3 regions of the Streptomyces sp. NBC_01255 genome follow, and region 3 is predicted to be linked to each of the others. Evidence: predicted binding sites of a transcription regulator. Region 3 holds the regulator's gene; each other region holds the start of a gene.
The links. The regulator HrcA, encoded in region 3, represses chaperone genes, less so after heat shock. The targets are predictions, from matches to a motif close to TTNGCACTCNGNNNNNCNGAGTGCNAA.
Positions count from the first base shown of each region.

Region 1: groL (chaperonin GroEL) is a predicted target of HrcA. The motif match lies at 6,431-6,457, and genes of this name have one in related genera.
Region 2: groES (co-chaperone GroES) is a predicted target of HrcA. The motif match lies at 5,826-5,852, and genes of this name have one in related genera.

Region 1 covers NZ_CP108474.1:3,926,035-3,936,603, reverse strand. The annotation lists gene OG357_RS17355 (alpha,alpha-trehalose-phosphate synthase (UDP-forming)) at 1-820, opposite strand, end outside; gene OG357_RS17350 (DUF7927 domain-containing protein) at 933-2,792, opposite strand; gene OG357_RS17345 (glucosyl-3-phosphoglycerate synthase) at 2,831-3,778, opposite strand; SAM riboswitch class I at 3,938-4,084, shown strand; gene thrC (threonine synthase) at 4,102-5,388, shown strand; gene OG357_RS17335 (MoaD/ThiS family protein) at 5,402-5,680, shown strand; gene OG357_RS17330 (cold-shock protein) at 6,090-6,293, shown strand; gene groL (chaperonin GroEL) at 6,625-8,247, shown strand; gene OG357_RS17320 (hypothetical protein) at 8,361-10,085, opposite strand; gene OG357_RS17315 (hypothetical protein) at 10,075-10,569, opposite strand, start outside.
Region 2 covers NZ_CP108474.1:3,492,156-3,502,724, reverse strand. The annotation lists gene OG357_RS15225 (RNA polymerase sigma factor) at 1-617, shown strand, start outside; gene OG357_RS15220 (hypothetical protein) at 611-2,077, opposite strand; gene OG357_RS15215 (hypothetical protein) at 2,074-2,724, opposite strand; gene OG357_RS15210 (THUMP-like domain-containing protein) at 2,774-3,964, opposite strand; gene OG357_RS15205 (polysaccharide deacetylase family protein) at 4,094-5,032, shown strand; gene OG357_RS15200 (hypothetical protein) at 5,029-5,307, shown strand; gene OG357_RS15195 (DUF6234 family protein) at 5,316-5,744, opposite strand; gene groES (co-chaperone GroES) at 5,997-6,305, shown strand; gene groL (chaperonin GroEL) at 6,417-8,045, shown strand; gene OG357_RS15180 (ester cyclase) at 8,142-8,840, opposite strand; gene OG357_RS15175 (hypothetical protein) at 8,888-10,569, shown strand, end outside.
Region 3 covers NZ_CP108474.1:5,834,332-5,844,900, forward strand. The annotation lists gene holA (DNA polymerase III subunit delta) at 1-249, shown strand, start outside; gene rpsT (30S ribosomal protein S20) at 965-1,231, opposite strand; gene lepA (translation elongation factor 4) at 1,415-3,280, shown strand; gene OG357_RS26405 (AMP-dependent synthetase/ligase) at 3,515-5,392, shown strand; gene hemW (radical SAM family heme chaperone HemW) at 5,458-6,690, shown strand; gene OG357_RS26415 (DUF3097 domain-containing protein) at 6,723-7,526, opposite strand; gene OG357_RS26420 (MBL fold metallo-hydrolase) at 7,537-8,265, opposite strand; gene hrcA (heat-inducible transcriptional repressor HrcA) at 8,422-9,441, shown strand; gene dnaJ (molecular chaperone DnaJ) at 9,442-10,569, shown strand, end outside.

The DNA.
Region 1 (10,569 bases), 1.9 Mb from region 3:
GGGCCAGCCGTTCGTCCACCTCGGGGCGGTGCGCGAGCGCCCGCAGCTCGTCGGCGTCCACGCCGAGTGGGTACGCCCGGACCCGGGTGTGGGCCTTTTCCGAGCCGTGCCGCATGTGTTCCACCCCGCGCCAGGGGTCCCCGCTGCGCCACAGGCCCTGGGCCGACCCCGCCGCGCCGTCCATGGACGCGCCGCTGACGAACGCCGACGCCCATCCCCAGGTGTGGAAACCCAGCTCGTCCGCGCCGAGCATCCCCCACAGGAGCTCCTCGCGGATGTCGTCCGGGAGCATCCGCAGGTACTCCGGGGAGGCCCACGGGGTGTGCGTGAAGTGGGCGATCCGCAGGTCGGGGCGGAGTTCGCGGAGCATCCCCGGGACCAGGGCCAGGTGGTAGTCCTGGACGAGGACCGCCGCGCCTTCCTCCGCCTCGGCGGCCAGGGCCTCGGCGAAGGCGCGGTTGTAGCTCCGGTACGCCTCCCAGCGGCGCCGGAACTCCGCGTCGAAGACGGGCTCGCGCGGGATGTCGTACAGATGGTGGTGGAGGAACCACAGCACCGAGTTCGCGATGCCGTTGTAGGCGTCGGCGTACACGTCCGGGGCGATGTCCAGCATCCGGACGCCCGGCTCGCCGATCCCGCGCCGTACGGCCTCGCGGTCGCCCTCGCCTAGGGCCGCGCACACCCACAGGCTGTCCTGGGACGAGATGGCGCTCAGGCCCGAGACCAGGCCGCCTCCGCCCCTGCGGGCGTCGAGCTCACCGTCCTCGCCGAGCACGTACGAGACGGGTCCCCGGTTGGATGCCACGAGCACAGTAGCCATGTGGCGAACCTAGCCCGTCCCGTAAACGCTCAAACGTACGTATACGAGACGGGCCGATCCGGCCACGGAGGGTCAGCGGGGGTCAGCGGGAGTCAGTGCGGGTCAGTGCCGGTCAGCGCTCGCGTCGGCCGCGCATCGCCGCCTTCGCCACCAGGCCCGTCGCCCCGAGTGCCACGCCGAGCGCGCCGAGCAGCCACAGCCGCTCACCGCTGCTGCCCGTCTCGGCCATCGAGCCGCCGTTCTGCCCGTGCGGCCCCGGCGCCGGGACCACCGGGGCGGCGGACGTGGTCGTCGAGGGGGAAGGGGCCGGGGTCGTCGGGGAGGGCGGGTCCGTGGGTTCCACCGGTGCCGAGGACGTCGGTGTCGGCGGCGTCGTCGGGTCCGTCGGCTCAGGGTCCGGGTTCGTCGGCGTCGGCGTCGGCGTCGGCGTCGGGCTCGGCTTCGGGGGCTCGATCACCGGGGTCACCGCGCAGGCCGGGTCCTTGCTGCCGTCGCCGCAGTTGGAGCGCGGGGTTGCCACCTCGACGCTGTTGCGGAGCTTCCCGTCGCCGGCCACCGGGTCCTTGATCTTCACCGAGTACGTGACGGTCGCCGTCTTCCCGGCGGGGATGTTTCCGATGTACCCGATCTTCGGCTTCGTGTACGACACCTCGCCCAGGTCCGTCTTCACGTCGCCCTTGTAGTCGGCGTCGTCGAGGTTCCCGGTGAGGTCGTCGCTGAACTTGGCGTTCGGGTAGTCGATCGTGCTGATGTTCTTCGCGGTGATCGTGTACGTGAGGGTGTCGCCCGGCTTCACCGTGCGCGGGCTCGCCGTCTTGGTGATCTCCAGGTCGGGCACCGGCACGGAGAAGGCCAGTCCCGACGGCACGTAGGTGTCGCCGTTCGTGGAGAAGGTCAGATCCGCCGAGGTCGCGCCCTGCGGGATGGCGCCGGCCGGGATGTCGAAGGCCTTGGCGTCGATGCTGAGGTTGTTGACGAGCTTCGGGGCGACCGCGCCGTCGTCCTCGCTGACGAAGAAGTTGTTGGTGTTGCCGGTGTGGGCCTCGGTGACGTTCTTGCCGTCGACGAGGAACTTGTCGCCCGGGGTGTTCCAGTCGCCCTCGTACGCGGTGACGCTCGCCCGTGCCGTGCCACCGCTCCGGTAGAAGCCGTCGACGGTGATCGTGGTGGCGGGCGAGGTCGAGCGCTGGAGGACGTGGCCGCCGTAGACGTACACGTTCCGCCGCTCCGGGGCCTTGACCGGGTCGGGGCCGGGGAACTTGTGGACGACCGTCAGGGACCAGCCCGCCACGCAGCCCTTGCCGGTCGGCGCCCAGATGTTGCCGACGGCCACCTGCGCGTCCGTCCCCGAGACGCCCGCGAAGGCGGCGGTCACGTCCGACTCGCCCGTGTAGTAGTGCGGGCCGTTGGTGTCGGACGGGTCGGTGACCATGCTGTCGATCGAGACCGGCGTCGCCGCCCCCGCCCCGACCCTGATCATCGGCGCGGTCGTCGCCGGGTCGCCGGGTGAGGCCTCGACGTCGGTGCCGGAGATGTCGCAGCGCTGGAGCTGGGCCCCGCTCGGGCCCTTGTACGTGCCGTCGTTGCCGCCCCAGAACAGCCGGGCGTACGCGACCTCGGCGCCCGCCGGGATCACGACGTGGCCGGTACTGGAGCCGTACTGCGGTGCCCCGCCGCCCGTCGCCAGGCCGGCGGCGTCGATTCGCTGCATCACGAAGGTGTTGTTGTTGTCGGAGCCCTCGCCCTTCGCGGCGGCCGCGCAGCGCGCGGCCATGTCCGCGGGGGAGGTGGGGCAGCCCATGACCGTGTTGCCGAGGGTCGTGAAGTCGCCGTAGATCGACTCGTCGTACCGCTTGCCGAAGGGCTCGATGACGTCCGCCGAGGCCGGACCGGCCGTCGAGAGCGCAAGCGAGGCCACGGCGAGGCCGACGACCGCCGCCACACTGCCCAGGTGTTGTTGTCTGAAGCGCATAAAAGGGCAATGTAGGCAAAACGGATCATCTGGTGGCGTTACGCCACGCGGCGGCGCGTGTACTCCCTGATGTCGAGCATCGGCGGCCGCTCCTCCGTGTCCACCGCGTAGGTCCGCGGGACGAACCCGTCCTCGCCCCGCTCGAACTGCGTCAGCCGCGGCCGTACGAGGTGCCCGCGCGACAGCCGCAGCTGCGCCGTCCGGTAGATCGCCGCCGCCATCCGGCCGAGCGCCCGCTCGTCCTGATGGCGGTGCTTGCGCACACCCACGTCGACCTGCGCGAGCGCGTCCAGGCCCACCGTGTGCAGCGCGTCGACGAGCAGCCCCAGCTCCACTCCGTAACCGACGGGGAAGGGCAGCCGCTCCAGGAGCGAGCGCCGCACCGCGTACTCGCCGCCCAGCGGCTGGACGAAGCCGGCCAGCTGCGGCCAGTGCAGGTTGAGCAGCGGGCGTGCCACCAGCTCGGTCACGCGACCGCCCTGGCCAGGAGTGTCCCCGGCTCCGAACGGGCGGTCGTAGGTCGCCTTCACGAAGTCGATGTCGGGGTCGGTGAGCAGCGGGCCCACGATCCCCGTCACGAAGTCCGCGGAGAAGTCCCGCAGATCCGCGTCCACGAAGCACACGACGTCCCCGCTCGTCACCATGAGCGACCGCCACAGGACCTCGCCCTTGCCGGGGACGGCCGGTATCCGGGGGAGGATCGCGTCCCGCGCGACCACCCGCGCCCCGGCCGCCGCGGCCACCTCCGCCGTACGGTCGGTGGAGCCCGAGTCGATCACGACCAGTTCGTCGACGAGCGGCACCGCCTCGGACATCAGCTCGCGGCGGATCACGGCGACGATGTCGCCGACCGTCGCCTCCTCGTTCAGCGCCGGCAGCACGACGCTGACCTTCGTGTTTCGCTTGGCGGCGAGGATCCGCTCCATCGGCCGGTCAGCCACGGACCAGGACCGCCGGTCCAGCCAGCGCTCCACCTCTTCCAGCACGTGATCTCCATCTCGCGGTACGGACGGCCCGTCCAAGCGCCGGGGCCTTCGGTTACAGTCTTGAACAACGCGGATGCCCGATGCACGTCGGGGTGCCGCCCGCGTCGGAGCGCAGGAACGAAGCCCGCAAGGACTTCACCGCACTTCACAATCGAATACCGCTCATCCAGAGGGGCAGAGGGAAACGGCCCGTTGAAGCCCCGGCAACCCTCCAGTCGGTTCGTCTCGTCCTCCAGCGAGGCCCCCGGCTAGGGAAGGTGCCAAATCCGTCTCATGACGAAAAGTTCGTCATGGGAAAGATGAGGAGAAAGGGCCTCGCCTCCATGGCTGTACAGACTGTCGCCTCTGCCACCACCGTCGACCTCGGTCCCGCTTCAGGGCTTTCCTGTCGCGAATGCGGTGAAGTCTTCGCCCTCGGTCCGATCTTCGCCTGCGAACTCTGTTTCGGACCGCTCGAAGTCGCGTACGACCTCCCCACCGGTGACCCCGAGGCGCTGCGCAAGCAGATCGAGGCCGGCCCCGCCAACATCTGGCGCTACGCCCCTCTGCTGCCCGTCCCGGCCGACGTCGCCGAGAAGCCGAACCTGAACCCGGGCTGGACCAAGCTCGTCCAGGCCGACAACCTCGCCCGCGAGATCGGTGTCGCCCCCGGCAAGCTCTTCGTCAAGGACGACTCGGGCAACCCGACCCACTCCTTCAAGGACCGGGTCGTCGCGCAGGCCCTCGAGGCCGCCCGCGCCTTCGGCTTCACCACGCTCTCCTGCTCCTCCACCGGCAACCTGGCCGGCGCCGTCGGCGCCGCCGCCGCCCGCGCCGGCTTCCGCTCCTGCGTCTTCATCCCGCACGACCTGGAGCAGGGCAAGGTCGTCATGGCCGCCGTCTACGGCGGTGACCTCGTCGCCATCGAGGGCAACTACGACGACGTCAACCGCTTCTGCTCGGAGCTCATCGGCGACCCGCTCGGCGAGGGCTGGGGCTTCGTCAACGTCAACCTCCGCCCGTACTACGGCGAGGGCTCCAAGACGCTCGCGTACGAGATCTGCGAGCAGCTCGGCTGGGTCATCCCCGACCAGCTCGTCATCCCGATCGCGTCCGGCTCGCAGCTCACCAAGATCGACAAGGGTCTGCAGGAGCTCATCAAGCTGGGCCTCGTCGAGGACAAGCCGTACAAGATCTTCGGCGCCCAGGCCGAGGGCTGCTCCCCGGTCTCCGCCGCCTTCAAGGCCGGCCATGACGTCGTCCGCCCGCAGAAGCCGAACACGATCGCCAAGTCGCTCGCGATCGGCAACCCGGCCGACGGCCCGTACGTCCTCGACATCGCCCGCCGCACCGGCGGCGCCGTGGAGGACGTGAACGACGAGCAGGTCGTGGACGCGATCAAGCTGCTCGCACAGACCGAGGGCATCTTCGCCGAGACCGCGGGCGGTGTGACCGTCGGCGTCACGAAGAAGCTCGTCGAGGCGGGGCTGATCGACCCGGAGCTCACCACCGTCGTGCTGAACACCGGCGACGGCCTCAAGACCCTGGACGCCGTGGCCGAGGGCTCGCAGGCGACCGCCACCATCCGCCCGAGCCTGGACGCGTTCCGCGCCGCGGGCCTGGCCCTCTGAGAGGTACGAAGACATGGCCGTGAACGTCCGCATCCCCACCATCCTCCGCACCTACACGGGCGGGCAGTCCGAGGTCCCGGCCGAGGGCGCGACCCTCGCCGAGGTCATCGCGGACCTGGAGAAGAACCACACCGGCATCGCCGCCCGCGTCCTGGACGACCAGGGCAAGCTGCGCCGCTTCGTCAACGTGTACGTGAACGACGACGACGTGCGCTTCGAGCAGGGCCTGGAGACGGCCACCCCGGCCGGCGCGGGCGTCTCGATCATCCCGGCCGTCGCCGGAGGCTGCTGACCCCTCGGCTGACGCATCGTCTGTCCCGTCTTTCTTGAATTGCCCCTTCCGCGACATAAAGCGGAGGGGGCAATTCTGCATGGTTAAGCGGGGTAGAGTTGGGGAAGTCCCCTCCGCTGCTCATGCCGGACGCATATGAGAATGCGTCCTTGCGCGTCAGGAAGCAGCCAAAGTGCATGTGCGTTGTGTACGTTCTGCGCGTTTTGCCGGGCCCGACTTGCCCCGGAACTCCAGGGATTCTCCCTAATTCCCCTTTCCGCCATGCCCAGAATTCTCGCTCGAATGACCTGTTGCAGAGGGCAGTTGGGCAGATACATTCAGCGGCGGTCGACGCGTTCCGGCGCAGGGTCTGACCCCGGGTCCGCGAAGTGCGGTTCCCGCGCAAGGGCCAGTAATAGGGGAGTTAGGCATGGCTCAGGGCACCGTCAAGTGGTTCAACGCGGAGAAGGGCTACGGCTTCATCGCGGTCGACGGTGGTGCGGATGTTTTCGTCCACTACAGCGCGATCCAGATGGATGGCTACCGCAGCCTCGAAGAGGGGCAGCGGGTCGAGTTCGAGATTTCGCAGGGCCAGAAGGGTCCGCAGGCGGACATGGTCAAGCTCGCCGTCTGAGCGCGGCGCGATCGGCCACCGACGCAACGCCGTCGAGGGGCCCGCATCCCCCAGGGGAAGCGGGCCCCTCACGCGTTTCCGGACCCGTGCCGCACCTGTGCCGACCCGTGTCAGGACTGCCCGAAACCCGAGAGTCGCTTGCACTCTCCTAGGGCGAGTGCTAATCATTGGCGTTAGCACTCGGAAGGTGAGAGTGCTACGAGGATCGGGCAGACGAGGTCGCCGACCGGGTGGGGCAGGGAACCACACGGAACACGCGGAGGCCGTCCGTCGCGGGCGTCGGCGCGGTCCTGGAGCGTTATCCACCCCATGTCCGGGAGGACCACTTCACATGGCCAAGATCATCGCGTTCGACGAGGAGGCCCGGCGCGGTCTCGAGCGCGGCATGAACCAGCTCGCTGACGCCGTCAAGGTCACCCTCGGCCCCAAGGGTCGCAACGTCGTCCTCGAGAAGAAGTGGGGCGCCCCCACGATCACCAACGATGGTGTCTCCATCGCCAAGGAGATCGAGCTCGAGGACCCGTACGAGAAGATCGGCGCCGAGCTGGTCAAGGAAGTCGCCAAGAAGACGGACGACGTCGCCGGCGACGGTACGACCACCGCCACCGTTCTCGCCCAGGCGCTCGTCCGCGAGGGCCTCCGCAACGTCGCCGCCGGTGCCAACCCCATGGCCCTCAAGCGCGGCATCGAGAAGGCCGTCGAGGCCGTCTCCGGTGCGCTCCTCGAGCAGGCGAAGGATGTCGAGACCAAGGAGCAGATCGCTTCGACGGCCTCCATCTCCGCCGCCGACACCCAGATCGGCGAGCTCATCGCCGAGGCGATGGACAAGGTCGGCAAGGAAGGCGTCATCACCGTCGAGGAGTCCCAGACCTTCGGTCTGGAGCTGGAGCTCACCGAGGGTATGCGCTTCGACAAGGGCTACATCTCGGCGTACTTCGCCACCGACATGGAGCGCATGGAGGCGTCGCTCGACGACCCCTACCTCCTGATCGTCAACTCCAAGATCTCCTCCGTGAAGGACCTGCTCCCGCTCCTGGAGAAGGTCATGCAGTCGGGCAAGCCCCTGCTGATCATCGCCGAGGACGTCGAGGGCGAGGCCCTGTCGACCCTGGTCGTCAACAAGATCCGCGGCACCTTCAAGTCCGTCGCGGTCAAGGCCCCGGGCTTCGGCGACCGTCGCAAGGCCATGCTGAACGACATCGCCATCCTCACCGGCGGCACGGTCATCTCCGAGGAGGTCGGCCTCAAGCTGGAGAACGCGGGCCTCGACCTGCTGGGCCGCGCCCGCAAGGTCGTCATCACCAAGGACGAGACCACCATCGTCGACGGTGCCGGTGACAGCGAGCAGGTCGCCGGTCGCGTGAACCAGATCCGCGCCGAGATCGAGAACTCGGACAGCGACTACGACCGCGAGAAGCTGCAGGAGCGCCTGGCGAAGCTCGCCGGCGGTGTTGCGGTCATCAAGGCCGGTGCCGCGACCGAGGTCGAGCTCAAGGAGCGCAAGCACCGCATCGAGGACGCCGTTCGCAACGCGAAGGCGGCCGTCGAGGAGGGCATCGTCGCCGGCGGCGGCGTCGCCCTGGTGCAGGCCGATGGCGTCTTCGACAAGCTCGAGCTCGAGGGTGACGAGGCCACCGGTGCCGACATCGTCCGCAAGGCGCTCGACGCTCCGCTGAAGCAGATCGCCGTCAACGCCGGCCTCGAGGGCGGCGTCGTGTCGGAGAAGGTCCGCAACCTGCCCGTCGGCCACGGCCTGAACGCCGCGACCAACGAGTACGTCGACCTCATCGCCGAGGGCATCATCGACCCGGCGAAGGTCACGCGCTCCGCGCTGCAGAACGCCGCGTCGATCGCCGCGCTGTTCCTCACCACCGAGGCCGTCATCGCCGACAAGCCGGAGAAGGCGTCCGCGCCGGCCGGCGGCGGCATGCCGGGCGGTGACATGGACTTCTGATCCTCCGGGATCGGTGGTTCATCGCAGTACCGCAGTACTGCTGAACGTGACCGAGGGCGGCACTCCCCGACTGGGGGGTGCCGCCCTCGGGCGTTGTCACGGGAATCGGTGGGTCAGCGCACGTCGACGTAGTCGCCGCCGGCCGCGGCCGGGGTGTTGAAGTGCCTGCTGTCGCCGTAGTGGCGGATGCGCCAGGTGCCGTCCCCGGTGGCCTTCGCCTTCAGGGAGACGTTGCCGCTCGCGTTCGACCGGCCGGTCGCCATCTGCTTCCAGGTCGTGCTGCCCCGCGGCTGGAACTGCAGGACGACCGGAGCGTTTCCGTACGCCCGCCAGGCCCAGTCCGCGTAGTGCTGGAGGCCGCCGGTGACCGTCACGTACCCGCCCTTGGCGACCGGCTCGGGGCCGGCGTTCAGGGAGACGATCCGGGTGTCGAGACGGGTGAGCCGGAACGACGGAGTGACGGACTCGGCGAACTGGTCGGTGGTGAGGTGCCGGACGCGGAACCAACCGCCCTTGCTCGCCGCGGAGAGCGTGAAGTCGTTGAAGTAGGCCGAGTTCACGCTCGCCCAGGCGATCGCCTTCCAGTCGCGGCCGACGAGCTGCTCCAGCCGGACGAACTGGGACGTCTCGAAGTTCGGTTCCGGCACGTACCGGGCGCGGAAGGTGCCGGAGACCGTGACCCGGCCGTCGGCGGAGAGCCCGTACGTACGGAGGTCGGTGCGGGACTCCAGCGGGATGGCCAGCGCGCCGTGAAGATCCGGGAAGCTTACGTACCGGTCGGGGGATTCGACGAACCAGTTGCCCGACTCCTTGCCCGCGATGGCGACGAGCCGGGCGGTGAACCGGCCGTCCGTGCCGGTCCGGACGACGGCGCTCGGGCCCGTTCCGTAGGTGGGGCCGCCGAGCCGCACGCGGACCTGGTGGCCGGCGACCGGCGCGCCCGCCGCCGCCGGGTCGGTCATCCGGCCGCTGATGGTGACGGTCTGCCCGTTGAGCGCCCGCTTCTTGTCGGCGGTGGCGGTGACGGCCACCTTGCGTGACACGTAATCGGAGACGCTGAGGTAATCCGTCACGGTGCCGTGGATCTCGGGGGTGTCGGCGGTGACCGTCGTCCGGAAGTGGATGGCCGAGGTGCCGAGGTCCTCGCTGGAGATCGGGAACGGCGGCGACGTGAACCGGCCGGCCGCGTCGGTGACCGCCTGTTGTGCCGCGCTCCATGTCCCGTCCTGCGCCGGGCTGGTCCTCTCGATGGCGACCGGCCTGTCGGACAGCGTGACCCGGTCCCCGGAGCCGGGCTGGATGCCGACGACGGTGCCCGAGGGGCGGGCGTTGCGGTCGGCGTACGTGGGCTTGGTGGGGACGAGGGTGACCTCGGGACGGAGCCGGAAGTCGAGCTGTCCGGCGTCGGTGCGGGTCTGCTTGTTGCCGAGGGAGTCGGTGGCGGTGACGTCGATGGCGTACGTCCCGAGGGCCGGGATGCGCCCGCCGTCCTCGACGAGCTTCAACGTGGCGGCGTCCGCGAGCCGGAAGAGGTTGGCGGCGCTCGGGTCCCAGGGGTCGGGGACCACAGGGAGCGTCGGGATGTCGACGAGGACCGTGGAGCCCTGCCGGACCGTGGCCGAGACCTTGGTGATCCTGGCGTTCGGGGCGTCGGTCCAGGCGGTCACCTGGAAGATGCCGCGCTGGGCGTCGTCGGTGACGGCCCGGCCGATGCCGACGAGCGTGGCGGCGTGGGCGGCGGGCGCGGCCGTGACCGTCAGGGTCCCGGCGGCGAGCGCGGCGGCGGCCAGGCCCGCCGTCAGGGAGCGCCTGCAGGAGGCGGAGAGATCAGCGCGCATCGATGTACTTCGCATTCGTCTCGCTGTAGAAGTAGCTGCCCGTGGTGTTGAGGTACAGCGCCCAGGAGCCGTCGCCGTACGCGGTGGCGCGGTAGCTGAACCGGCCGTTGGCGTCGGTGGTGATGCCCTGGTTGACCCAGTACCACTGGCTCTCGCCCTTGGGCTTGTAGACCAGGGTCACCTTGGTGCCGGGGAGCGGCTTCCAGAGGCCGCCGACCTTGCGCTGGACGGTGCCGGAGACCGTCATCTTCCCGTTCACCGTGGGCTGCGTGGGGCTGACGCCGAAGGCGGAGAAGCGGGTGGGCGTGCGGGCCCGCTTCAGGGACGTACTCCCCTTGGCGACCAGCTCGTTCGTCTCCGGGTGGTAGATCCGGTAGAGGGCGCTCTCGTAGCCCTGGGTGGTGAAGGTGTAGGAGCAGCCGCTGTCGGTCATGCCGGAGCGCAGGACGCGCCAGGTGGATCCGGCGTCGAAGGAGACCTGCAG
Region 2 (10,569 bases), 2.3 Mb from region 3:
AGGACGCGCTGCGGCTGGCCCGCGGACTCGCCGCGCTCATGCCCGGGGAGAGCGAGGCCCACGGGCTCGCCGCCCTTCTTGAGCTCCAGGCCTCCCGGACGGCGGCCCGTACCGGCCGCGACGGGCAGCCGGTCCTCCTCGCCGACCAGAACAGGAGCCGCTGGAACCGGCTGCTCGTCCGGCGGGGGTTCGCCGCCCTGGAGCGGGCCGGGGACGGGCGCTCCTACGGGCCGTACGCCCTCCAGGCCGCGATCGCCGCCTGCCACGCGCGGGCCGCCTCGTACGAGGAGACGGACTGGCGGACCATCGCCGCCCTGTACGGCCGGCTCGGGGCCGTCGCGCCCTCCCCGGTGGTCGAGCTGAACCGCGCGGTCGCCGTCTCGATGGCGGAGGGCCCGGAGGCGGGTCTCGCGCTCGTCGACGCCCTGGCCGGGGGCACCGCCCTGGCGGGCTACCACCTGCTGCCGAGCGTGCGCGGCGACCTGCTGGCCCGGCTGGGGCGGGCGGCGGAGGCCCGGGCGGAGTTCGAGCGGGCGGCCTCGCTCACCCGGAACGCGCGCGAGCGGGAACTGCTCCTCGGTCGCGCGCGGGCGACCGAGGAATCACGCGCTCAGTAGCGCAGGATCTGGCCGGCCGTCGTGCCGACGAGGACCGTGCCGTCGGGGGCCGCGTGCACCGAGAGCGGGCCGTACGGGGGCAGGGGGCGCCGGTCGAGGACGGTGCCGTCGGCGGTGTCGACCGAGAGCAGCGTGCCGTCGGTGCAGACGGCGTGCAGGACGCCGGCGTGCGCGTCGAGGTCGACGATCGTGGAGTCCGTGGGCACGGTCCAGGTCACGTCCCCCGCCGGGAAGGTGCGGCGGACCAGCTCCGTCCGGCCGTGCAGGAGCGCGGGGCCCGCGCTGTCGGAGACGTACACCGCCCGGCCCAGCGGCCGGTCGACCATGAACGGCTCCAGCGCGAAGAGCACCGTCTCGGCGGTGGTGACAGGGTCGAGCGCGATCACCTCGCGGCGCCGGCGGCCGTACAGCAGCTCGGGGCAGCGGCGTACGTCGATCGGGACGAGGTCGTACCGCTCCGGCTCGTGGACCGTGCCGAGCGGGGTGCCGTCGGCGGCGAAGGCCCGGGCGTTGGGCGGGGCGGGGGGTTCGGCCTCGGAGTTGCGTTGGTACGTGTCCCGGATCGCCCACACCCCGTCCGTACGGGCCGTCAGCGCGGCCGCGAAGGGCACCGAGGGGGCGTCGAGGACCGTGCCGTCGGAGGTGGCGACGAGGGGGAAGTCCGTCCGGGTCCGAGAGTCGGGGCCGGGGCCCGGGACGGCCACGCGTACCGTCCGCTCGTCGGCGGAGACCTCGATCCGCTGACCGCCGGCCGCCGACGGCGCGGGAACGCTCCACAGCAGCGAGCCGTCGGGGGACCAGCACTCCAGCACGGCGTGGCTGCGGGTGGCGAGTACCCGGCCGTCACTCAGCCCGGCCACGGCCCAGACCCCGCCGAGGCCGTCGTAGCTCCGGCCTGCCCGCTCGGCGAGGGCCCGGAGCAGCGGATGCGTGAGTTCACCGTCGAGGTACTCGACCAGGGCGTCAGGGGGGAGCGGGGTCCGGGGAAGCGTGCGCAGGTCGAGGGCGTCGGACGGGAGGCCGAGCCAGTCGTCGCGGACGACGGTGGCGCGGGACTGGAATTGCGAGCAGTCCGACTCCCACGTGAAGAAGGTGAGTTCGAGCGTTCTGGCGTCCAGCCAGCGGGCCGGCTCGACGCCCCAGTCGGGGTCGGCGAAGTCGACGCGGTGGCCCGTGCCGGGTTCGAAGAGGGTGAGGCCGCCCTCGCGCTGGTATGCGTCGCCGTTGTTGAGGCCGATGGACAGCAGCGGGAGCGTGGGGTGGAAGTCGATCGCCTCGGCGGCCAACGGGAACGTCAGGAGGTGTGCGCAGGAGAGGTCGGCGGCGCGGTAGACGGCCACCCGGCTCTGGTGGTACCCGATCGAACTGGCCGCGATCCACTGCTCGTCGGCGCTGACGATCACCTGGGAGGCGTTCCCGAACACCTCGGGGAAGGGCTCGTCGTGGAAGATCGCATTCATGCGTGGTGCTCCGTCATGTGGGTGAACGTGGTGCGGGTGATGACGGCCAGGGTCTCCGGGGTCGCCTGCGGTGCGAGCTTCCGGAAGGACGCGGCGAAGGCCGCCGACTCGGTGCAGAGCGTGCGCGCCTCCAGCGCCTGGGTGAGGCGGGGGACCACCTCGTAGGAGCAGTACGGGTGCTCGCCCTCGATGTACGCCCACATGCTCTCCTCGTACGAGGCGTACTCGCCGTCGTACGCCCAGCCGTCCAGCGACATCAGCAGCGGGAACTGCGCCTTCACCTCCCACGCGGCGAGCGGCACGTCCTCGTACGTGGCGTGCCCCTGGCGGTCCGCGAGCCGCAGCAGCATCGCGAGCCCGGTCATGAACGCGGGCACGCTCTTCGCCCCGGCGGCCGCGCGCCAGGCGCGGCGGTCCGCCTCCGGGCAGGTGGCGAAGAAGTCCTCGCTGAACGCGGTGGCCATGTAGTCGAGCTGGGAGGCGAGGGTCTGCGAGCTGTGCCGCCAGGAGGGGTCCCAGTACTCCGTCCGCGTGACGCGGTCGAACCGCAGGACCTCCCACTCCAGCGGGTCGGGTCCGCCGGCGGCCAGTCCGACGAGGTGCGCGAGCGGCCCCGTGGTGAACATGCCTTCCGGATGCAGCGCCATGATCTCTCCCCCGTTCGGATCGTGCCGCTTGCGGCTTACGGCACCCTGGTCACCGGCCTCCGCCCGCCGGGCGGCCGATCAGCATCGTCGGGGCTCCCGCGACCCGAGTGAGCAGCACCGTCGCGGAGTTGGGGCCCTTCGGCTTCACCTTCCGCCGGATCTCCTCGGGTTCGACCGCCGAACCGCGCTTCTTCACGGTCAGCGTCCCGACCTCGCGCTCCCGGAGCAGCGCCTTCAGCTTCTTGAGGTTGAAGGGGAGTTCGTCGGTGATCTCGTAGGCGGCGGCGTACGGCGTGGGGACGAGCTCGTCCGCCGTGACGTAGGCGATCGTCTCGTCGATCAGGCCGCCCGAGAGGTCCTCCGCGACCTCGGCGACGAGGTGCGCGCGGATGACGGCGCCGTCCGGCTCGTACAGGTAGCGGCCGACCGGCCGGACCGCCGGGTCGGGCAGCCCCCGGCCGACGATCCCGGCGCCCGAGGGCAGCAGCGTGGCGCGGCGGGCGCCCGGCTCCGTACCGAACCAGAGCACGGCCTCCTTCACGTCCCCGCCGTCCGAGATCCACTCGGCCTCGGCCTCCGCCGGGACGGCCTCGTGCGGGATGCCGGGTGCCACCTTCAGGGCGGCGTGCGGGGCCCTGCGGGCCGCTTCGACGGCCCAGGAGAGCGGCGGGGAGTACGCCTCGGGGTCGAAGATCCTGCCCCGGCCGCCGCGCCGCGCCGGGTCGACGAAGACCGCGTCGTACGGGCTCGTGTCGATCTCCGTCACATCGGCCTCGCGGACCTCGACGAGCCCGGCGAGGCCGAGGGCCTCGGCGTTGGCGCGGGCCACCTCGGCGGTGAGCGGGTCGCGGTCGACGGCGAGGACGGAGATCCCGGCGCGGGCCAGGGCGATCGCGTCGCCGCCGATCCCGGAGCAGAGGTCCGCGACGCTGCCGACGCCGAGCGCCTTGAGCCGGGCCGCCCGGTACGTGCCGACCGAGGCGCGGGTCGACTGCTCGACGCCGTTGGGCGTGAAGTACATCCGGTACGCGTCCTCGGCGCCGAACTTGGCCACCGCGCGCTGGCGCAGCCGGGCCTGGCCGACCGCCGACGTGACGAGCTCTGCGGGGTGGTCGCGGCGGAGCCGGGAGACGACCGCCAGCTCCTGGGCGGGGTCGTAGTCGCGCAGGGCGGCGAGCAGGGCCTGCCCCTCGGGGGTGAGCAGGGCGGTGAAGTGGGCGAGGTCGGTCACCCGTCCCATTGTGGGCCCTGCGGCGCTGTGGGCCGGCCGGGGGACGGTGGCGCCGTACGGCGGTGTCGTGGTCCGGACGGGGCGTCAGCACTGACAGGATGCGGCGCCATACCGCTTGTACGACAAGAGGAAGAATTCATGGTGATCAGCGCGCACCCTGTCCGGCGGACCCTCGGGGCCGCTCTCGTCGTCGCAGCCCTCGCCTCCGCCGCCACGGCCTGCTCCGGCGCGGGCCCCGCCGAACCGGAGCGCCGCGCGCCCGCCCCCGCCCCCGCCCCCGGGCAGCAGGGGCAGGCGCAGGCCCCGGGGTCGGCCGGGGCGCTCAGCGCGTACGTCGAGAAGGTCCGCAAGCAGAAGGCCGCCCGCGCGCTCGCCGCCAAGAAGTGGGGCCTCGCCCGGCCCCCGCTCGACGCGCCCGCCCCGCCGAAGGTCAAACCGAAGATCACCACGCGCAAGGGATTCGAGACGGACGGCGAGGGGCTGCCGCCCGTCTTCACGACCGTGCCGACCAAGCAGAAGGTCGTCTTCCTGACGATCGACGACGGCGCGGAGAAGGACCCCGAGCTGCTGCGGATGATGAAGGACCTCCGGATCCCCTACAGCGCCTTCCTCAGCGACTACGTCGTCAAGGACGACTACGGGTACTTCGCGAGGATGCAGAAGTCGCAGGAGGGCGGGGTCTCCCTGCACAACCACACCCTCAACCACCGCTACCTGCCCGGGCTCTCGTACAAGCAGCAGAAGCGCGAGATCTGCGGGATGCAGGACGTCATCGAGAAACGATTCGGCAAGCGGCCCCCGCTCTTCCGCCCGCCGTACGGCAACTACAACGAGGACACGCTGCGCGCCGCGAAGACCTGCGGGATCAAGGCGGTCCCGCTGTGGGCGTCAGAGGCGTTCCCGGACCACATGGAGTGGCGCGAGTGGGACCGGGACCTGCACCCCGGCGACATCGTGCTCACCCACTTCCGGGGCAAGGGCGACTGGAAGGGCACGATGCCCGACATGATCCGGAGGGTGATGAACGTGATCACGGCCAAGGGGTACGCGGTCGCGAAGCTCGAGGACTACGTGTGAGCGGGCTCTGTGCGAGACGGCTCCGTACGAGCGGCCTCCGTGCGAGACAACTCCGTACGAGCGGCCTCCGTGCGAGCGGCCTCCGTACGAGACGGCTCCGTGCGGCCGTCGCCGGCGCGGCGCTGGCCGGCGCGCTGCTCGCCGTCTCCGGCTGCGCCTCGTCGGTCGACCCGATCGAGCGGCTGGGGCGGAAGGCGGCGGAACGGATGGCCACGCCGGACGCGACGACCGTGGCGGAAGGAACGGCGGCCCGGATCTCCGGCCACGCCGACTGACCCGGGGGTCACCCTCCCGGGCACTCGCAGGGCCCGCCCCCGCTGCGGCACACGCACTGTGCTTCGGACGGGGTCGCCGGGGCCGTCGGCCCCGGCGTCGCGGGGTGCGCCCGCGCCCACTCCTGTATCCCGAAGGCCAGCGTGCCGATGCCGAGCAGCGCCGCGGCCAGGAACTGGCCCCCTGCCGTCCAGGACCAGCCGCCGCGCAGCATCGCCCAGGCGAGCAGCAGGACGCCGCCGGTGATCGCTCCGAAGACGAGTACCGGCACCCAGTCCACCGGGGGCGGTCCCGCAGGCGCCGGACCGTAGCTGTCGGCCCACCCGCGCATGCCCAGGGTGAAGGCGGCGATCAGGACGAGCACGCCCTCCAGGACGAGGAGCAGGATCCCGAACAGGATGTCGCCGGCCGTGCGTACCGGAGGGGGAGGGGTCGTCATGGCCGCACCCTCGTCCGGAACCGGAGGGTCCGTCACGGCGTTGCCCATACCGAGACCAGAACGACGCGCGACGGCATGGAATTGGCACTCCGCTTGACCGAGTGCTAATCGCGGTCATAGTCTCGGCTCTGGCACTCCCCACTGGAGAGTGCCAACACAGCGACAGGCAGGTCCGGCACCCGCGACGACGGATCCACCTGGTCGCCACCTCAGACAGTTGACCCCGTAATCTCCGAAGGGGGAGGTCGGATCGTGACGACCACCAGCTCCAAGGTTGCCATCAAGCCGCTCGAGGACCGCATTGTGGTCCAGCCGCTCGACGCCGAGCAGACCACCGCCTCTGGCCTGGTCATCCCGGACACCGCGAAGGAGAAGCCCCAGGAGGGTGCTGTCCTCGCCGTGGGCCCGGGCCGCTTCGAGAACGGCGAGCGTCTTCCGCTCGACGTTCAGGTCGGCGACATCGTGCTCTACAGCAAGTACGGCGGCACCGAGGTGAAGTACAACGGCGAGGAGTTCCTCGTCCTCTCGGCTCGCGACGTGCTCGCGATCATCGAGAAGTAATTCACCGAAGTATCCGAAGTGGATGCTTTGAGCTGCGCCCCTTGACCCCGCACAGGGCGTCCGGGGGCGCAGTTCGTTTCCATACGATTCCGAGAGGGCTGAACCGCTCCCATGGCGAAGATCCTGAAGTTCGACGAGGACGCCCGTCGCGCCCTTGAGCGCGGCGTCAACAAGCTTGCCGACACGGTGAAGGTGACGATCGGCCCCAAGGGCCGCAACGTCGTCATCGACAAGAAGTTCGGCGCCCCCACCATCACCAACGACGGTGTCACGATCGCCCGCGAGGTCGAGATCGACGACCCGTTCGAGAACCTCGGCGCCCAGCTGGTGAAGGAGGTGGCGACCAAGACCAACGACATCGCGGGTGACGGCACCACCACCGCCACCGTGCTCGCCCAGGCCCTGGTCCGCGAGGGTCTGCGCAACGTCGCCGCCGGCGCCTCCCCGGCCGCCCTGAAGAAGGGCATCGACGCCGCCGTCAAGGCCGTCTCCGAGGAGCTCCTCGCCACCGCGCGCCCGATCGAGGACAAGTCCGACATCGCCGCCGTCGCCGCGCTCTCCGCGCAGGACCAGCAGGTCGGCGAGCTCATCGCCGAGGCGATGGACAAGGTCGGCAAGGACGGTGTCATCACCGTCGAGGAGTCCAACACCTTCGGCCTGGAGCTCGACTTCACCGAGGGCATGGCCTTCGACAAGGGCTACCTGTCCCCGTACATGGTCACCGACCAGGAGCGTATGGAGGCCGTCCTCGACGACCCGTACATCCTGATCAACCAGGGCAAGATCTCCTCGATCCAGGACCTGCTGCCGATCCTGGAGAAGGTCATCCAGGCCGGCGCCAGCAAGCCGCTGCTGATCATCGCCGAGGACGTCGAGGGCGAGGCCCTGTCGACCCTGGTCGTGAACAAGATCCGTGGCACCTTCAACGCCGTGGCCGTCAAGGCCCCGGGCTTCGGCGACCGCCGCAAGGCGATGCTTGGCGACATGGCGACGCTGACCGGCGCCACCGTCATCGCCGAGGAGGTCGGCCTCAAGCTCGACCAGGCCGGCCTGGACGTGCTGGGCACCGCCCGTCGCGTGACGATCACCAAGGACGACACCACCATCGTCGAGGGCGGCGGCAACGCCGACGAGCTCGCGGGTCGCGTCAACCAGATCAAGGCCGAGATCGAGTCCACGGACTCCGACTGGGACCGCGAGAAGCTCCAGGAGCGCCTCGCGAAGCTGGCCGGCGGCGTGTGCGTGATCAAGGTCGGCGCCGCCACCGAGGTGGAGCTGAAGGAGAAGAAGCACCGTCTGGAGGACGCCATCTCCGCGACCCGCGCCGCGGTCGAGGAGGGCATCGTCTCCGGTGGTGGCTCCGCTCTGGTCCACGCCGTCAAGGTCCTCGAGGGCAACCTCGGCAAGACCGGCGACGAGGCCACGGGTGTCGCGGTCGTCCGCCGCGCCGCCGTCGAGCCGCTGCGCTGGATCGCCGAGAACGCCGGCCTCGAGGGCTACGTCATCACCTCGAAGGTGGCGGAGCTCGACAAGGGCCAGGGCTTCAACGCCGCGACCGGCGAGTACGGCGACCTGGTCAAGGCCGGCGTCATCGACCCGGTGAAGGTGACGCGCTCCGCCCTGGAGAACGCCGCCTCGATCGCCTCCCTCCTCCTCACCACCGAGACCCTCGTGGTGGAGAAGAAGGAAGAGGAGCCGGCGGACGCGGGCCACGGCCACGGCCACGGTCACTCCCACTGAGGCGTGTCTGAGGCGCGTCGTCACTGACCGCCACTGATCACCGAGGCCCGGTGCCCCCGTCGCGGGGGCATCGGGCCTCGTGATTTCCTCAGGAGGTCATCCCTCCACCGCGCCGAGCTGCCCCATGAGCCCGAGCAGGTCGTACTGCCACCACCCCTCGACGATCTTCCCGTCGTCCCGGAAGCGGTGGATGACCGTGCCGGTCATGGTCACGTCCATGCCGGACGGCTGGAGCCCCATGAAGTCCCCGGTGTGGCTGCCCTTCCAGGTCCAGCGGGTGCAGACCCGGTCGCCCTCGGCGATCTGGTCGTCGATGGCGAAGGTGAAGTCGAAGCCGCGCCGCCACATCTCCACCTCGCGCCGGACGGCGTCCATGCCGATGACGTCCTGCTCGTTGGTCGGATCGTGGTCGTGGTATCCCTCTGCCATCACCTCGTCGAGCAGTGCGAGCTCCGGCTCCCGCGCCATCATCTCCATGAGGTGCCGGGCGTTGGTTTTGTACAGCGCCTCGTCCCGGACCACGTCCAGGTCGGTGAAGGTCGGCATCTCGTCACAGAGCGCGACCATCTCGCGGAAGATCCGGTCGGTCTCGGGGAGCTGCGAATTGCGCATGGCCACGTCGTACGAGGGGAACTCGACGATCTCCACGATGTGGGAGGCGTCCGAACGGTCCTTGCCGACCATGCTGTGGGTCGCGGTCCGTTTGCCCTCGGTCTGCTCGACCCACTGGTCCATGAGCCGGTTCAGGTCGTCCACCCGACTCGTCTTGCAGTCGATTATCTGTACGAAGGTCATGGCGCCTCCCGGGCCCCGGTAGGACCCTTCCAGTCTAGGTTGGACGCATGGAGCGGGCAGGGGGAGAACGGCCGGTCACGGTCACCAACGGTTCGGGCGTCGTCGTGATCGGCGACGGCAACCGGATCGGGTCACCGGAAGCGCCGGCGGTCCGGTCCGCGTACCGGGAGCAGGTCCGCCGCATCGCGCCCGCGGAACTAGTCGACCGCGAAGCCGAACTCGCCGAGCTCGCGGCCTTCTGCCTGGCCGACTCCGGCCCCGCGTACGCCTGGTGGCGGGCGGAGGCCTGGGCCGGCAAGACCGCGCTGCTCTCCTGGTTCGCCCTCGACCCACCCCCAGGGGTGCGGATCGTCCCCTTCTTCATCACGGCCCGCCTCGGCGCCCAGAACGACGTCGCCGCGTACGTGGACGTCGTCCTGGAGCAGCTGGCGGAACTGGCGGGGGAAGGCCTCCCAGCGCTCCTGACGGCCGCCACCCGCGAGGCCCACCTGTTACGCCTGTACGCCTCGGCCGCCGCAGCCTGCGCCGCGCGCGGCGAGCGCCTGGTCCTCCTCGTAGACGGTCTGGACGAGGACCGGGGCGTGACGACGGGCCCGGACGCCCACTCGATCGCGAGCCTGCTGCCGTACGACCTCCGGGTGATCGTCTCCGGCCGCCTGAACCCGCCCCTCCCGGCCGACGTCCCGGACGACCACCCGCTCCGGGACCCCGCGGCCGTACGGATCCTCTCCCCGTCCCCGAAGGCGCGGGCGATCCGGGCGGAGGCGGAGCGGGAGCTGAAGCGGCTCCTGGAGGCCGGCGGACTCCCGTACGAGCTCCTGGGCCTGCTGACCGCCGCCGGCGGCGGCCTGACGGCGGACGACCTCGCGGAACTGACGGGCGAGGTCCCGTACCGGGTGAAGGACGTGCTGCGCACGGGGCCGGGGCGGACGTTCGCGGTACGCGGCGAGGCGTACCTCCTCGCGCACGAGGAACTGGTGGTCGGCGCCCGGGACATGCTGGGCCGTCGCGTGCTGGGTCAGCGGCGGGCGACGCTGCACGCCTGGGCGGAGGAATGGCGTGCCGGGGGCTGGCCGGACGGCACCCCGGACTACCTGCTGCACGGCTACTTCCCGATGCTGCGGACGGCCGGAGACCTGGACCGGATGCTGGCCTGCGCCCTCGACGAGGTGCGGCACGACCGGCTCCAGGAGGAGACCGGTGGTGTGGCCGAGGCGCTGGCGGAGGTCCGGGCGACGGGCGAGGCGGTCCTCGAACACGGCGACCGGGCAGGGCTCGTGGCGACGATGCTGCGGCTCGGGTTCCGGCGCGGCGAGCTGACGCGGCGCGCCGGTGACATCCCGGTCGAGCTGGCGGCGGCGTGGGCGGCGGCGGGACGGATCGACCGGGCGACGGCCCTCGTCCGGAGCGAGGGCCGCCTGGAGACGGTGCACGGGCTGTGCGCGGTCGCGTGCAGGCTCCTGGAGGCGGGGGACCGATCGACCGCCGACGAGCTGGTGACGGAGGCCGAGGGGCTCGTCCTGGCCGAGGGGAACCGCTCCGACCAGGAGTTGCTGACGCGATACCTGGTGCCGGCCCTCCTCACGCTCGGCGAGCTGGACCGCGCCGAGCGGCGCGTGCGCGCCGTGGAGAGCGACATGGAACGGGGGCGTCTGCTGCCGCCCCTCCTCGACGCGCTCTGCGCGGCCGGACAGTACGAGCGGGCCGTCGCGCTCACCGAAGAGCGGAA
Region 3 (10,569 bases):
GCGATCGGCAAGCTCTCGTCGGCGCGGGGCGGCCGGCCGGCGGATCTGGCGCGTGAGCTGGGCATGCCGCCGTGGAAGATCGACCGCGTGCGGCAGCAGATGAGGGGGTGGACCCCGGACGGGGTGTCCCTCGCGCTGCGGGCGATCGCGGAGGCGGACGCGGGGGTGAAGGGCGGGGGCGACGACCCGGAGTACGCCCTGGAGAAGGCGGTGGTTGCGGTGGCGCGGGCGGCGCGGCTGCGGAGGTAGGGGGGCGGGGGTTTGGGGTGCGGGCCGGGGCCGGTGCGGGTGCGTTGCGCCGGGACGGTTGATTCCCCCCACCCCGCCCCTTCCCGAAACCCTGCCGGGGGCTGGTGGCGGCTGAGGCCCCCGGGGCTCCGCCCCGAACCCCTGCGGCGGCTTCGCGCCGCGCGCCGGGTTGGGCCGTGCCCCCTGCGGCGGCTTCGCGCCGCGCGCGGTTGGGCTGCGCCCCTTGCCGTGGCTTCGCGCCCGTATCGCGCCCGCCGGCGTTGGCGTCCCTGCGGTTGCTTCGCGTCGCCCCGGGTGGGCTGCGCCCCCGGGCCCTGCGGTCGCTTCACGCTGGGCTGGGTGGGGGTGCGACCCCTGGCGGTTGCTTCGCGCTGCCTCGGGTGGGCTGCGCCCCCGCCACGGCGGCTTTGGGCGGGTCCCCTGCGGTGGCCTTGCGTCGCGTGGGTGGGGTGTGGTGTCCCACGTCGCCCCCGGCGGATTTGCGCCGCGTTGGTGCGGCCGTGGCCCCGCCCCCCATGGCGGCTGCGCGCCCAGGTTGGGGGTGGGTGCGGCGAAGGCCCCGGCCGGCTCCTGGGGTGGAGGCGGCGGGGCCTTCGGCGTACAGCTGGGTGGGCTCGCACCCGCGTGGCGAACGCGTCCGCGTGCGAGTCCTGGTGGTCGGGCGGGAGCGGGAGAGAGGGCCCGCTGGGTCCCGTACGACCGGTTACATCAGAGCTCAGCCCTGGAGGGAGGAAACCTTGATCGCCAGCGCCGACTTCTTGTTGGCGGCGGCGTTCTTGTGGATGACACCCTTCGAGACAGCCTTGTCGAGCTGACGCGAGGCGGCGCGAGTGGCAACGGTGGCCTTCTCGAGGTCGCCGGCGGCGACAGCCTCACGGGCCTTGCGGATCGCGGTCTTGAGCGACGACTTGACGGCCTTGTTGCGCAGGCGCGCCTTCTCGTTGGTCTTGTTCCGCTTGATCTGGGACTTGATGTTCGCCACGAAAGAGCCTTTACAGGTTCGATGTTCCTTCTGGAGTGTGACTCGCAGCTGAGAGGGCATACGAGGCACAGCTGTCCACAGTATCAGTCACTCTCGGGGCCGCCCAAACCGGGCGTAGGGCGGCGGGCATGGGACCATGGAGCCTACGTATCGATCCGACATCGCCCCGAGACGAGACCCTGCGTGCCCGCGACTCCTACCAACGTGCCCGAGCCGAGCCGTACCGACCCGGCTCTGATCCGCAACTTCTGCATCATCGCGCACATCGACCACGGCAAGTCCACGCTCGCCGACCGGATGCTCCAGCTCACCGGTGTGGTCGACCAGCGGCAGATGCGTGCCCAGTATCTCGACCGGATGGACATCGAGCGGGAACGCGGCATCACGATCAAGTCCCAGGCGGTCCGTCTGCCGTGGGCCCCGACCGACGGGCAGGGTGAGGGTCGCACGCACATCCTGAACATGATCGACACTCCGGGGCACGTCGACTTCACCTATGAGGTCTCGCGTTCGCTCGCGGCCTGTGAGGGCACGGTCCTGCTGGTCGACGCGGCCCAGGGCATCGAGGCGCAGACGCTCGCCAACCTGTACCTGGCGATGGAGAACGATCTGACCATCGTTCCCGTGCTGAACAAGATCGACCTGCCGGCCGCCCAGCCGGAGAAGTTCTCCGAGGAGCTCGCCAACCTCATCGGCTGCCAGCCGGAGGACGTCCTCAAGGTCTCCGCGAAGACCGGTGTCGGTGTCGACGCGCTGCTCGACCGGGTCGTCCGGGACGTCCCCGCCCCGGTCGGCGTCGCCGACGCCCCCGCCCGCGCGATGATCTTCGACTCCGTGTACGACTCGTACCGGGGCGTCGTGACGTACGTGCGAGTCATCGACGGGCAGCTCAACAAGCGCGAGCGCATCAAAATGATGTCGACCGGCGCCACCCACGAGCTGCTCGAGATCGGTGTCTCGTCTCCGGAGATGACGCCGTCCGACGGTCTCGGCGTCGGCGAGGTCGGCTACCTCATCACCGGCGTGAAGGATGTCCGCCAGTCCAAGGTCGGTGACACGATCACCTCCCTGCACAAGGGCGCGACCGAGGCGCTCGGCGGCTACAAGGACCCCAAGCCGATGGTGTTCTCGGGCCTCTACCCGCTGGACGGCTCGGAGTACCCGGACCTCCGCGAGGCCCTCGACAAGCTCCAGCTCAACGACGCCGCGCTCGTCTACGAGCCGGAGACCTCCGCCGCGCTCGGCTTCGGCTTCCGCGTCGGCTTCCTGGGCCTCCTGCACCTCGACGTGATCCGTGAGCGGCTCGAGCGCGAGTTCGGGCTCGACCTCATCGCCACCGCCCCCAACGTGGTCTACCGCGTGGTCATGGAGGACGGCAGCGAGCACACGGTCACCAACCCGAGTGAGTTCCCCGAGGGCAAGATCGATGACGTCTTCGAGCCCGTCGTGCGCGCCACGATCCTGGCCCCGAGCGAGTTCATCGGCGCGATCATGGAGCTGTGCCAGACCCGTCGCGGCACCCTGATCGGCATGGACTACCTCTCCGAGGACCGGGTCGAGATCCGCTACACCCTCCCCCTCGCCGAGATCGTCTTCGACTTCTTCGACCAGCTGAAGTCCAAGACGCGCGGTTACGCCTCCCTCGACTACGAGCCCACGGGCGAGCAGGCCTCCAGCCTGGTCAAGGTCGACATCCTGCTGCACGGCGACAAGGTCGACGCGTTCTCCGCCGTCACCCACAAGGACGCCGCGTACGCCTACGGTGTGCGGCTCGTCGCCAAGCTGCGCGAGCTCATCCCGCGCCAGGCCTTCGAGGTGCCGATCCAGGCCGCGATCGGCTCCCGGGTCATCGCCCGCGAGACCATCCGCGCCATCCGCAAGGACGTCCTCGCCAAGTGCTACGGCGGTGACATCTCCCGTAAGCGGAAGCTGCTGGAGAAGCAGAAGGAAGGCAAGAAGCGCATGAAGATGGTCGGCTCGGTGGAGGTGCCGCAGGAGGCCTTCATCGCCGTCCTGTCGAGCGACGAGTCCTCCGGCAAGAAGAAGTAGCCGGCCGGAGGGGAGTGCAGCGAGTAGCTGCTCTGTGCATCTAACGGGTCCACGTGCCGACGGCGCGTGGACCCGTTCGTTATGAAGCGGGGCCCTGCAAGCTCTTACGCGCCGGTCCTCGGGCCTTTACTCTGATCCCGAATCGAAGGTTACTCGCCAGTTAGTTACGTAGACGGTTAGACGGTTACGTAGTTACGCACCGCCAGCAGGCACCGCCGCCGCCCGGAGGACGTCGTGAGCGACACACAGACCCTGATCGAGAACCGGCCGCCCTCCGTGGCGACCCTCTTCCTTGAGCGCGTCGAGCGGACTCCCGACGCGGAGGCCTACCGGTACCCGGTTCCCGCCGCGTCCGGTGCCGGTCCCGACGACTGGAAGTCGCTCAGTTGGGGGCAGGCCGCCGAGCGGGTCTACGCGATCGCCGCCGGTCTCGTCGACCTCGGCGTGCAGTCCGAGGAGCGGGTCGCGCTCGCCTCCGCCACCCGGGTGGAGTGGGTCCTCGCCGACCTCGGCGTGATGTGCGCGGGCGCCGCGACCACCACGGTCTACCCGTCGACCAACGCCGAGGAGTCGGCGTTCATCCTCTCCGACTCCGAGTCCAGGGTCCTCATCGCCGAGGACGCGTCCCAGCTCGCCAAGGCCGTCGAGCGCCGCGCCGACCTGCCGGACCTCCGCCACGTGGTCGTCATCGACGCCGAGGGCGTGGAGACCGACGGCGACTGGGTCCTCTCCCTCGCCGACCTGGAGGCACGCGGCCGCGCGTACCTGGAGAAGCACCCCGAGTCCGTCAAGGAGCGGGTCGCCGCGATCACCGCCACCCAGCTCGCCACCCTCATCTACACCTCGGGCACCACCGGCCGCCCCAAGGGCGTCCGCCTCCCGCACGACAACTGGTCGTACATGGCCAAGGCCATCGCCGCCACCGGTCTCGTCACCCAGGACGACGTCCAGTACCTGTGGCTGCCGCTCGCGCACGTCTTCGGCAAGGTCCTCACCTCGGGCCAGATCGAGGTCGGTCACGTCACCGCCCTCGACGGCCGGGTAGAGAAGATCATCGAGAACCTGCCAGTGGTCCAGCCGACCTACATGGCGGCTGTGCCCCGCATCTTCGAGAAGGTCTACAACGGGGTCGCAGCCAAGGCGCGCGCCGCCGGCGGCGCCAAGTACAAGATCTTCCAGTGGGCGGCCGAGGTCGCCCGCGAGTACGCCAAGGCCAGCCAGGACAACTTCCGCCGCACGGGCACCGCCTCCGCGCCCTTCGGCCTCACCGTCAAGCACAAGGTCGCCGACGTCCTCGTCTACAGCAAGATCCGTGAGGCCTTCGGCGGCAACCTGCGCGCCTGCGTCTCCGGCTCCGCCGCGCTCGCCCCCGACATCGGCTACTTCTTCGCCGGCGCGGGCATCCACATCCTGGAGGGCTACGGCCTCACGGAGACCTCCGCCGCCTCCTTCGTCAACCCGGGCGAGGCCTACCGCACCGGCACCGTCGGCAAGCCGCTCCCCGGCACCGAGGTCCGGATCGCCGACGACGGCGAGATCCTGCTGCGCGGACCCGGCGTCATGGAGGGCTACCACGGCCTGCCGGAGAAGACGGTCGAGGTCCTGGAGTCCGACGGCTGGTTCCACACCGGCGACATCGGCGAGCTGTCCGCCGACGGCTACCTCCGGATCACCGACCGCAAGAAGGACCTGATCAAGACGTCCGGCGGCAAGTACATCGCGCCGGCCGAGGTCGAGGGCCAGTTCAAGGCCGTCTGCCCGTTCGTCTCGAACATCCTGGTCCACGGCGCCGACCGGAACTTCTGCACCGCCCTCATCGCCCTCGACGAGCCCTCCATCCTCGGCTGGGCCGCCGACCACGAGCTCGCGGGCAAGTCGTACGCCGAGGTCGTCGCCGCCCCGCAGACCCAGAAGCTCATCCAGGGCTACGTCGACCGCCTCAACGAGGGTCTCCAGCGCTGGCAGACGATCAAGAAGTTCCGTCTGCTGCCGCGCGACCTCGACATCGAGCACGGCGAGCTGACGCCGTCGCTGAAGCTGAAGCGGCCGGTGGTGGAGCGGGAGTACAAGGAGCTCATCGAGGAGATGTACGCGGGGTCCCGCGAGTCCTGACCTGCGTGGACCTCGGTTGTCCACAGGCAGACCGTTTACCTCGGGCGGTACGGGACAATGGGCTCATGCCTTCCGTACTGCCCGATGGTGAGACCGTGCCCGAGACCGGGGCGCTGCCCGCGCACGCCCTGGAAGGGGCGGCCGAGCGGCCCCTCGGGTTCTACCTGCACGTGCCGTACTGCGCGACGCGCTGCGGGTACTGCGACTTCAACACGTACACCGCGAGCGAGCTGCGCGGTGCCGGTGGCGTGCTCGCCTCCCGGGACAACTACGCCGGGCAGGTCGCCGAGGAGATCCGGCTCGCCCGCAAGGTGCTCGGGGACGACCCCCGGCCGGTGCGGACGGTGTTCGTCGGCGGCGGCACGCCCACGCTCCTCGACGCCGGCGACCTCGTACGGATGCTGGGGGCCATCCGCGACGAGTTCGGGCTCGCGGACGACGCCGAGGTGACGACGGAGGCCAATCCGGAGTCCGTGAATCCGGCTTACCTCGCCGAGCTGCGGGAGGGCGGGTTCAACCGGATCTCCTTCGGCATGCAGAGCGCCAAGCAGCACGTCCTGAAGATCCTCGACCGGACACACACGCCCGGGCGCCCCGAGGCGTGCGTCGCCGAGGCGCGGGCGGCCGGGTTCGATCACGTCAACCTCGACCTGATCTACGGCACGCCGGGGGAGACCGACGACGACTGGCGGGCCTCGCTCGACGCGGCGATCGGCGCCGGGCCCGACCACGTCAGCGCCTACGCGCTGATCGTGGAGGAGGGGACGCAGCTGGCGCGCCGCATCCGGCGCGGCGAGGTGCCGATGACCGACGACGACGTGCACGCCGATCGGTACCTGATCGCGGACTCCGTCTTCGCCGAGGCCGGATTCGAGTGGTACGAGGTGTCCAACTGGGCCACCTCCGAGGCCGGGCGCTGCCTCCACAACGAGCTGTACTGGCGCGGCGCCGACTGGTGGGGCGCCGGGCCGGGCGCCCACAGCCACGTGGGCGGCGTCCGGTGGTGGAACGTGAAGCACCCCGGGACGTACGCGGCGGCCCTCGGGGCCGGCAAGTCGCCGGGCGCCGGGCGGGAGCTCCTCTCGGAGGAGGACCGGCGGGTGGAGCGGGTGCTGCTCGAGCTGCGGCTTCGGGAGGGGGTCGAGCTGTCGATCCTCAAGCCGGCCGGACTCGACGCCTCGCGGAAGGCGCTGGCGGACGGGCTTCTCGACCCCTCGTCGTACGAGGCGGGGCGGGCGGTTCTGACCCTGCGGGGTCGGCTGCTTGCCGACGCGGTCGTGCGGGACCTGGTCGACTAGGGCCTGTCCGGCCATGATCCGCCGGACAGGTCCTAGGGTGCCGTCACGAAGTCGATCAGTTCTTCCACTCGGCCCAGGAGTTCCGGTTCCAGGTCCTTGTAGGACGTGACCTTCGACAGGATGTGCTGCCACGCCGCGCCCGTGTTCGGCGGCCAGCCCAGGGAGCGGCAGACGCCCGTCTTCCAGTCCTGGCCGCGCGGGACCGTCGGCCAGGCTCTGATGCCCACGGAGGACGGCTTCACGGCCTCCCAGACGTCGATGTACGGGTGGCCTACCACCAGGACGTCCGGGGACGTGACGGTCGCCGCGATCCTTGATTCCTTCGAGCCCGGGACCAGGTGGTCCACCAGGACGCCCAGGCGGGCGTCCGGGGCCGGGGCGAACTCCGCCACGATCGACGGCAGGTCGTCGATGCCTTCGAGGTACTCGACGACCACGCCCTCGATCCGGAGGTCGTCGCCCCAGACCCGTTCGACGAGTTCGGCGTCGTGCCGGCCCTCCACGTAGATCCGGCCCGCCCGCGCCACGCGCGCCCGCGCGCCCGGGACGGCGACCGAGCCGGAGGCCGTACGGGTGGGGCGTACCGGCGCGGCGGCGGTCGGGCGGACCAGGGTGACCACCCGGCCCTCCAGGAGGAAGCCGCGTGGCTCCATCGGGAAGACCCGGTGTTTGCCGAAGCGGTCCTCCAGGGTCACCGTGCCCGCCTCGCAGCGGATCACCGCCCCGCAGAAGCCCGTGGTGACCTCTTCGACGACCAGGTCGTGGTCGGCCGGGATCTCCGGGACGGGCGCCGAGCGCTTCCAAGCGGGCGTCAGGTCCGGGTCGTAGCTGCGCATTCGGGCGACGTTATGCGACCGAGAAGCGGCGTGCCAGTTCCTCGCGCTGGCGTCGTACGAACGTGGCGTCCACCACCGCTCCGTGACCCGGCACGTACAGCGCTTCCTCGCCGCCGAGCGACAGCAGCCGGTCCAGCGCGTCCGGCCAGCGGGACGGGATCGCGTCCGGTCCGGCCTGCGGCTCGCCCGACTCCTCCACCAGGTCCCCGCAGAAGACGACCTCGCGCTCGCCGGGGACGCAGAGCGCCAGGTCGTGGCCGGTGTGGCCCGGGCCGACGTTCGCCAGGAGCACCTGCCGGCCGCCCAGGTCGAGCGTCCACTCGCCGGAGACCACGTGCCGCGGGGCCACCAGGACGTCGGCGGCCTCCGTCGCCGCCCGCTCGTCGACCCCTTGTCGTACGGCGTCCCCGCGCAGGTCCTCCCGGTCCCGTTCCCGGCCCAGCAGCTCGTCCACGCCCACCGCGCCGAAGACCTCCGCGCCCGCGAAGGCGGCGGTGCCGAAGACATGGTCGAAGTGCGGGTGGCTCAGTGCGATGTGCGTCACTCTTCGGCCGTCCGTCAACGCCGCGATCTGCGCCCGCAGCTCGGCCCCCTCCGCGAGCGTCGAGCCCGTGTCGTAGAGCAGGACCGCCTTCGCGCCCACCACCAGGCCCACCGTGGCGTCCCAGCCGGGCAGCCGGCGCCTGCCCACTCCGTCCGCCAACCGCTCCCACCCGTACGCTTCCCAATCGATGTCCATGGGGCGACGCTAACCGGTGCGCCCCCGCCTCCTTGCCAGGAGCGTTGTCCGCCGCCGTACACTGGCCGGGGGATTGCTGGCACTCGGGCAGGGTGAGTGCCAAAACCGGAGCAACCGGAGCATCCGGAACGACGACGACAGCTGGAGGTGCGCACGATGCTCAGCGAACGCAGACTCGAGGTCTTGCGCGCCATCGTCCAGGACTACGTCGGGACGGAGGAGCCGGTCGGCTCGAAGGCGCTCACCGAGCGCCACAAGCTCGGCGTCTCGCCCGCCACGGTCCGCAACGACATGGCCGTGCTGGAGGAGGAGGGCTACATCGCCCAGCCTCACACCAGTGCCGGGCGCATCCCGACCGACAAGGGCTACCGGCTCTTCGTCGACCGGCTGGCCGGCGTCAAGCCGCTGTCGACGCCCGAGCGGCGCGCGATCCACAACTTCCTGGACGGTGCGGTCGATCTCGACGACGTCGTCGGGCGTACGGTCCGGCTGCTGGCTCAGCTGACCCGTCAGGTCGCCGTCGTCCAGTACCCCTCGCTGACCCGCTCGACCGTCCGTCACGTGGAGCTGCTCGCGCTGGCCCCGGCCCGCCTGATGCTTGTGCTCATCACGGACACCGGCCGCGTCGAGCAGCGCGTCATCGACTGTCCCGCGCCGTTCGGCGAGACCTCCCTCGCCGACCTGCGGGCCCGGCTCAACAGCCGGGTGGTCGGCCGCCGGTTCGCCGACGTGCCGCAGCTGGTGCAGGACCTCCCCGAGTCCTTCGAGGAGCTCGAGGACCGCGCCACGGTCTCGACCGTGCTCGCGACCCTCCTCGAATCGCTCGTGGAGGAGCACGAGGAGCGGCTGATGATCGGCGGAACCGCCAATCTCACCCGCTTCGGACCCGACTTCCCCTTGATGATCAGGCCCGTCCTGGAAGCCCTGGAGGAGCAGGTCGTGCTCCTCAAGCTGCTGGGCGAGGCCAAGGAATCGGGCATGACCGTACGCATCGGGCACGAGAACGCCCACGAGGGGCTGAGCTCCACCTCGGTCGTCTCGGTCGGCTACGGTTCGGGCGGCGAAGCAGTCGCCAAACTCGGCGTGGTCGGACCGACCCGCATGGACTACCCCGGAACGATGGGAGCGGTACGCGCAGTGGCACGTTACGTCGGACAGATCCTGGCGGAGTCGTAAGTGGCCACGGACTACTACGCCGTACTCGGCGTGCGCCGCGACGCTTCCCAGGACGAGATCAAGAAGGCTTTCCGGAGGCTCGCGCGCGAGCTGCACCCGGACGTCAATCCCGATCCGAAGACGCAGGAACGCTTCAAGGAGATCAACGCCGCCTACGAGGTCCTCTCGGACCCGCAGAAGAAGCAGGTCTACGACCTCGGCGGCGACCCGCTCTCGGCCTCCGGCGGCGGCGCGGGCGGCTTCGGGGCCGGTGGCTTCGGCAACTTCTCCGACATCATGGACGCCTTCTTCGGCACGGCCTCGCAGCGCGGACCGCGCTCGCGGACCCGCCGCGGCCAGGACGCCATGATCCGCCTGGAGATCGACCTCAACGAGGCGGCCTTCGGCACCACCAAGGACATCCAGGTCGACACGGCCGTCGTCTGCACCACCTGTTCGGGTGAGGGTGCCGCGCCCGGCACCTCCGCGCAGACGTGTGACATGTGCCGCGGCCGCGGTGAGGTCTCCCAGGTCACCCGGTCCTTCCTGGGCCAGGTCATGACCTCCCGGCCCTGCCCGCAGTGCCAGGGCTTCGGCACCGTCGTCCCGACCCCGTGCCCCGAGTGCGCGGGCGACGGCCGGGTCCGGTCCCGTCGCACCCTCACGGTCAAGATCCCGGCCGGTGTCGACAACGGCACCCGGATCCAGCTCGCCGGCGAGGGCGAGGTCGGCCCCGGCGGCGGCCCGGCCGGTGACCTGTACGTCGAGATCCACGAGATCCCGCACGACACGTTCCAGCGGCGCGGCGACGACCTGCACTGCACGGTGACCATCCCGATGACGGCGGGCGCGCTCGGCACGAAGGTGCCGCTGCAGACCCTCGACGGCATCGAGGAGATCGACATCCGTCCGGGCACGCAGTCCGGCCAGTCGGTTCCGCTGCACGGCCGCGGCGTCACGCACCTGCGGGGCAACGGCCGGGGCGACCTGATCGTGCACGTCGAGGTGCAGACCCCCGGAAAGCTCGACGCGGAGCAGGAGCGGCTCCTGCGCGAGCTGGCCAAGCTGCGCGGCGAGGAGCGGCCCACCGGGCAGTTCCAGCCGGGCCAGCAGGGGCTGTTCTCGCGCCTGAAGGACGCCTTCAACGGG